One region of the Marinobacter sp. MIT932201 genome, then DNA from elsewhere that is predicted to be linked to it. Evidence: predicted binding sites of a transcription regulator. Region 1 holds the regulator's gene; the other holds the start of a gene.
The links. The regulator LexA, encoded in region 1, represses DNA repair genes until DNA is damaged. The targets are predictions, from matches to a motif close to CTGTNTNNNNANACAG.
Positions count from the first base shown of each region.

Region 2: the regulator LexA is predicted to act here: its motif matches at 1,770-1,785, upstream of recA (recombinase RecA).

Region 1 is NZ_CP138917.1:2,850,309-2,853,717, forward strand. It holds gene SIC15_RS13030 (DUF6586 family protein) at 1-197, shown strand, start outside; gene SIC15_RS13035 (hypothetical protein) at 249-509, shown strand; gene SIC15_RS13040 (cell division inhibitor SulA) at 514-1,005, opposite strand; gene lexA (transcriptional repressor LexA) at 1,048-1,659, opposite strand; gene SIC15_RS13050 (amidoligase family protein) at 1,885-2,886, shown strand; gene SIC15_RS13055 (gamma-glutamyl-gamma-aminobutyrate hydrolase family protein) at 2,879-3,409, shown strand, end outside.
Region 2 is NZ_CP138917.1:1,498,272-1,501,680, forward strand. It holds gene mutS (DNA mismatch repair protein MutS) at 1-1,136, opposite strand, end outside; gene pncC (nicotinamide-nucleotide amidase) at 1,218-1,718, shown strand; gene recA (recombinase RecA) at 1,883-2,929, shown strand; gene SIC15_RS06855 (hypothetical protein) at 2,926-3,183, opposite strand.

The DNA of each region.
Region 1 (3,409 bases):
GCTGGTGGAACCATCTGGAACAACTGGAACGCTCTCAGAGCCGACCGCCAGCAACCAAAAAAACCGTGAGCGCGGAGAACATTATTGCGGTAGCCGCCGACACCGGCCCGGATCGCTCCGCGGCGGCCTTGCTGAAAACACTGAATGCCGTCAAACACTTTGCCGACGATCTGGAAGACCAGCACAGCGAGTGGTGAACCACTCCAATTGCCGGTTACACTGATCTGATTAACTTGAAGGTTTACTGAATGTCACCATCGTTTTTTGAAATTGTGCAACTGACCAACGGCGATTACGCCCTGCGCCGCATTGACGATGACAGTGCGCCACTGGTGAAGATCTCATTCTCGGAGGAAGCCCGGGAAATGATGGAAGACCGTGATATGTCTGTTGCTAAAGCAATGATCGCCGCAGGTATCGAGGCGGTCGGAAATGTTGCCCACGATATCGACTGGGAAGACGACGAACTGGACGCTTCAGACGCCCAGCCCTCCTACACTCTCCACTGAGTCATTAACGCTGCCTGAGAACGACCCCATGGCTGTTGCCTTCGGCAGAGGCTTTTTGCAGGGACTCAAAGGCAGCGCGGCCCAGTTTACGGGTCCACATGACCACAGCATGGCAGGTGCCTGCACTGAGGGCTCGCTCGGCCAGTTCCTGCGCGGAATAATCCGACGTTGAACGAAGCACTAGCAACTCACCAGCCACGATCCCATGCATTTTCTGCCACTTGCTGACCAATGCCTGAGGCGGATCAATCCAGGCCAGCCAGCGCTTTTCCTGGTTCAGCTGCGTCAGCATGGGCAACAGCAACTGAAAGTTTTCCACCTGGCCTTCCGGCAAGATGATTTCCGTCACATTGCCAGAGACCTTGGTCTCGTTGGATTCCGGAGAACGTCGGGCACGAATGACAGAGCGTCGCTCGCGGGCGGCGGTTGCCGGCACTGAACAGGACAGAGCATTGGGATTGTAAGCCAGATTCTGATTAAAGCTCATTTGTTCCATAATTCACCCGTTTTCCAATCTATCAGAGGTTATCCGTACTGATCAGTGCAGATCAGAGCGTCGGATAACACCCACACCCAGGCCTTCGATGAACAATTCCTGCTCGGTAAGGTCTACTTCGATGGGTGCGAATTCTTCGTTCTCGGCAATCAGGTAGACTTTCGAGCCTTCCTTGCGGAAACGCTTTACCGTAACCTCGTCGCCGACCCGGGCAACGACCACCTGGCCGTTGTGAACATCCTGGGTGCTGTGCACTGCCAGCAAATCGCCATCAAGAATGCCGATATCTTTCATACTCATGCCCCGGACCCGCAGTAGATAATCTGCCGAGGGCGAGAAGAACTCGGGCTGGAGCGTGCAGTGATCCTCAACGTGCTCCTGGGCCAGGATCGGACTACCAGCGGCAACCTGCCCGATCACCGGCAGCCCAAGATCCTCCTCTGCCTCTGGCAGCCGGATACCGCGGCTGGCCCCTGGCACCATCTCAATGGCCCCCTTCCGAGCCAGCGCACGAAGATGCTCCTCTGCAGCATTGGCCGAACGAAAACCCAGTTCAGCTGCGATTTCAGCACGAGTTGGCGGATAGCCGGTCTCATCGACGTAGCGGCGTATGATATCCAGTACCTGTGACTGCCTTGCTGTGAGTTTCATCAAGCTACTCCGTTGTATCGGGGTCGGTGCCAGTATCCGCAGTCCGGGAATGCCTGCTCCGGATAGCCTGCTTCAGGCGCCCTGTTTTTTTATACAGTAAACTGACTATATACAGTGTTTTATCCAGTGTAAAGTCAGGCCCGTGATTTTCTTGCATTGGGTTAACCATGATGATCAGCAGCGGTGTGATATGGTTAGTGTTCAAGCCCTCACAAGTCAGGAAGTAGCATGACGCAAGCCAGTAGTTGCAGGATGCCTGATATCCGAGAGACAAACGAAGGCCGGGAACGCCGCGTGGGTGTCGAGATCGAATTGTCTGGTCTGGGCTACGATGAACTGGTCACCCTGGCCGCAAGGCTTCTTGAAGGGACGGCGGTGCTCCAGTCACGCTACGTGACCAAGCTGGAGACCGCACTCGGCGAATTCACGGTGGAACTGGATTCCGACCCGATCAAGGACCTTGATCTGGCCGATGAACGCCTGCCTCAGTCGATCCGGGAACTGGGCGGCCAGGCGATGGATGTGATTGATGCTGCCGCAGAACGGGTTGTGCCCCTGGAAATCATCAGCCCACCCCTGCCTTTCTCCAGCCTGGAGACTATCGAATCTCTCGTTGAAGACCTCAGGAAAGCAGGCGCTCTGGGCAGCCGGGATGCCATCTATTTTGCCTTCGGCCTCCAGTTGAACCCGGAACTGCCCGATCTCAGCCCGGAAACAATGGTTCGATACTTCCAGGCGTTCGCGGCGCTTTACGACTGGCTCAAAGACCGGCATCAACTGGATGTCAGCCGCAAATTCACCACCTATATCGAACCCTGGCATGGGCGCTATACCGAGCTTTTGATGGAAGACAACTACCGGCCCAACCTCGGTGAGCTGATGGAGGACTACCTGGAGTTCAACCCAACCAGGAACCGGGCGCTTGACCTGCTGCCTCTGTTTGCTCACCTGGACAGTGAGCGTCTTGAGCGCCATGTTCACGATCCGCGGATCAAGAGCCGGCCAACCCTGCACTACCGGCTGCCGGATTGCGACATCGATAATCCGGATTGGCACTTTTCTACCGTGTGGAACGATTGGGTGGTACTGGAGCAATTGGCCAACAACCCGGACGACCTGGCGGACATGCGGCGACTGTTCCGGGAGCGACGGAAGCTCAACCTGCATAACCTGACCCACAGCTGGCAGGAAACCACCGACGACTGGTTGGCCAAGAACGGGTATGTCTGAGCCGTTTCCCGAACAGGAACTTGAGGTTCCCGGCCTGACCATTGGCATCAGTGGTCCTGCTCGCAAAAGCCTGGCCCATCGCCTGATCAGCCTTGGATTGCGTCTTCACGGCGCTCGTACCCACTACATCCGTCCCGGGTCGCGGGTGGCCGTAGCAATGCTTGATGGCCTGGTGCTCTCCGGCGGCACCCATGTCCATCCTGAGCGATATGGCCAGGAACCCCAGGTTACCGCAAACTATGATCGCAAACGGGATGCGACCGATCAGTCGCTGCTGGAGCAGGCCGAGGCCATTGGCATTCCCGTGCTGGGGATTTGCCGCGGCGCGCAATTCATTAACGTTTTTCATGGCGGATCGTTGTGCCAGAACGTGACCCCGCTGAGGGTCAACACCCGGCATCGGCCTCTGCTGTTGCCCCTGCAAACGGTGCGACTGGTAACGCAAAGCCGGCTTGAACAAGCCATGCGCTCGCCTGTGATCGGCGCCAACCGCATTCACAGCCAGGCGATCAAACGCCTGGGC
Region 2 (3,409 bases), 1.4 Mb from region 1:
GGCAGGGCCCGGAAGGCATCCCGGAGTCGTGCGAGGTCCCGAGGTCGCGCTGAGCGCAGGGCAACTCGCGCCAATACCCGCTCAATGTCGCCCACGGCTTTCAGCAGGTCGTGTACCGGTTCGTAATGAAACCCGTCCAGCAGTGCCGAAACCGCCTGTTGGCGCTGACGGACAGTCTCCACGTCCCGCAACGGGCGGTTCAGCCAGCGGCGAAGCTCCCGGCCACCCATGGCCGTGGCTGTGCGGTCCATCACCCAGGCCAGGGTGTATTGATGGCCGCCCATCAGGTTAGTGTCGATTTCCAGATTGCGACGGCTGGCGGCATCCAGAATCACCGCTTCATCCCTGCGTTCGCGGGTCAGCTTGCGGATATGGGGCAGGGCGGTTCGCTGGGTTTCCCTGGCGTACTGCAGCAGACAACCGGCGGCACAGACGGCCAGATTGAGGTCCTCACAGCCAAAACCGGTCAGATCTCTCACCTGCAGTTGCTGGGTAATCACCCGGCGGGCCGTGTCGGATTCGAACAGCCAGGGGCCTTGACGGCGGATACCGGTGAAGCCCTCCAGTATTTCCTCGTAGGGAAAATCCTCGCTGATCAGAATTTCCGCCGGACGCAGGCGCTGGAGTTCGCCCTGCAGGGCTTCCAGGTTCTCCAGCTCTGATACCGCAAAGCGGCCGCTGGAGATGTCGAGCGAGGCAAAACCGAACTGTTCCCGGTGGTTATATATGGCGACCAGAAGGTTGTCACGGCGATCCTCAAGATAGGCGTCGTCACTCAGGGTCCCCGGTGTGACGATCCGAACCACCTGGCGCTCAACCGGTCCCTTGCTGGTGGCAGGGTCACCGATCTGCTCGCAGATGGCGATGGATTGACCTGCCCGAACCAGGCGGGCAATGTAACCCTCAGAAGAGTGATAGGGGATGCCGGCCATGGGGATCGGGTTGCCCCCGGACTGGCCCCGGGCCGTGAGGGTGATGTCCATTAGCTCGGCCGCTTTCTTGGCGTCTTCGTAAAACAGCTCGTAGAAATCCCCCATGCGGTAGAACACCAGTTCATTGGGGTGTTGGCCCTTGATCTTCAGGTATTGCTGCATCATCGGGGTGTGCTTGGAAAGATCGGTCTGAGCTGCTGACATGAACGGGTCCGGTAGCCTTGCTTTGGATGAAGGCGTGAATTGTAAGAAAATAACCGCCGCGATGAAATGAAGGAGGTCATTATGCTGGCCAGCGATCAGGAATTGGAAGACGCAGGCAATCGCCTCGGTGAGCGGTTGCTGCGCACCGGCCGTACAGTGGCTACGGCAGAAAGTTGTACCGGCGGCTGGGTTGCCAAGGTGCTGACCGACCGGGCGGGGTCTTCGGCCTATGTGCTCGGCGGGCTGGTAACCTACAGCAATGAGGCCAAACAGGGGCTCCTGGGCGTGACCCGGAAGTCGCTGGATGAGCATGGTGCGGTCAGCGAGCCGGTGGTGCGGGAAATGGTGGCCGGCGCCCTGGTGGCAACGGATGCAGATGTTGCCGTGGCCATCAGTGGCGTCGCCGGGCCCGGCGGTGGTAGCGAGGAAAAGCCTGTCGGTACCGTCTGGTTCGCATGGGGTAGCAGTCCGGCCACCACCGTTGCGCTGGTAAAGCACTTCGAGGGCGACCGTGATCAGGTCCGCCGCCAGGCCGTTCTGTTTGCTCTTCAAGGGGTTAGCGATTTTGTAGGCGAACTCTGATGGCTTTCACATCTGCAGGGGTTGGTCTCCTCTTCGGGTTATGTTTTAATACTGTTCAAATATACAGGGAATTGACTGGTCAAGCTGTAGAGATTCCCGATCCACTATTTCGCTGCCGGCCTTAACTGGGGCCCGGCGGCCCAGGCGACAGAGGGTTTGCACTGATGGAAGACAACCGCAAGAAAGCATTGAGCGCAGCACTTGGGCAGATCGAGCGCCAGTTCGGCAAGGGCGCCGTGATGAAAATGGGTGACCAGCCCCGCGAAGCCATTCCTGCGGTCTCCACTGGTTCTCTGGGCCTGGACGTTGCCCTGGGTATTGGCGGTCTGCCTTACGGTCGAATCTGTGAAATCTACGGCCCTGAGAGTTCCGGTAAAACCACACTTACCCTTCAGGTGATTGCCGAGGCACAAAAGGCGGGCAAAACCTGTGCGTTTGTCGACGCCGAGCACGCCCTCGACCCGGTCTACGCCGAGAAGTTGGGCGTGAATGTGGACGATCTGCTGGTTTCCCAGCCGGACACCGGTGAACAGGCCCTGGAAATTGCCGACATGCTGGTTCGCTCCAGCGCAGTTGACGTGATCATCGTTGACTCGGTTGCCGCCCTGACACCAAAAGCGGAAATCGAGGGCGAGATGGGCGACAGTCACGTTGGCCTGCAGGCGCGACTGATGTCTCAGGCGCTGCGGAAACTGACGGGTAACGTCAAGCATGCCAACTGCCTGATGATCTTCATCAACCAGATCCGTATGAAGATCGGCGTCATGTTCGGCAGCCCGGAAACCACCACCGGCGGTAACGCCCTGAAATTCTATTCCTCTGTACGCCTGGATATCCGCCGTATCGGTTCCGTTAAAGACGGCGACGAGGTGGTAGGTAACGAGACCCGCGTTAAAGTGGTCAAGAACAAGGTGTCCCCGCCATTCAAACAGGCCGAGTTCCAGATCATGTACGGCAAGGGCATTTACCACATGGCGGAAGTCCTGGATATGGGGGTCAAGGAAGGCTTTGTGGATAAATCCGGCGCCTGGTACGCCTACAACGGCGACAAGATCGGCCAGGGCAAGGCGAACGCCTGCAAGTTCCTGGAGGAAAACATGGACATTGCTAACGAGATTGAAGCCAAGGTTCGTGACAAGCTGATGCCCAAGCCGGTCTCGAAGAAAGACGCTGAAGAGACGCCCGCAGAAGCGAACGGCGAGCTTCTCTAAACCTTCCTCAGCGATGTCAGGGGCGGCAGGTGTAGATCCAGACCTGCCGCGCCACTGTTACCTTCGGATTTCCTTTCAGGTATCAGTCTTCTTTCCAGCTCTCTCCTGAAGTGACCCGGTTCAGCACCGATGTCGACCTCCAGGCGCCTGAGGTAATCTGCCCCTCCAGCCTGTTTCAGCTGGTTTCTGATCCACCTCCTGTATTTCATTTGACGATAGAGAGCGTGTAGCGTTTTGCCGTTGGGAAAATGCATTGATTTCTCCTCCTTTGACTGTTCAGTCCATAGTAAGCAGGAGTCTTTGCAGGGTATCCGTTCAGATGGTTTAAATGTTCTCGTAACAGATCTCTTAATTTCGTCTCTGTGCTGCTCAAATAATGATCATCTGTGCTTGCTGTCCGTTCCTCTGGTTTGAGCTGGTATCACAATGAATTCATACTCGGTGAGTATTGGGTTTCTTTGCTCTTCAGATACAGATCAG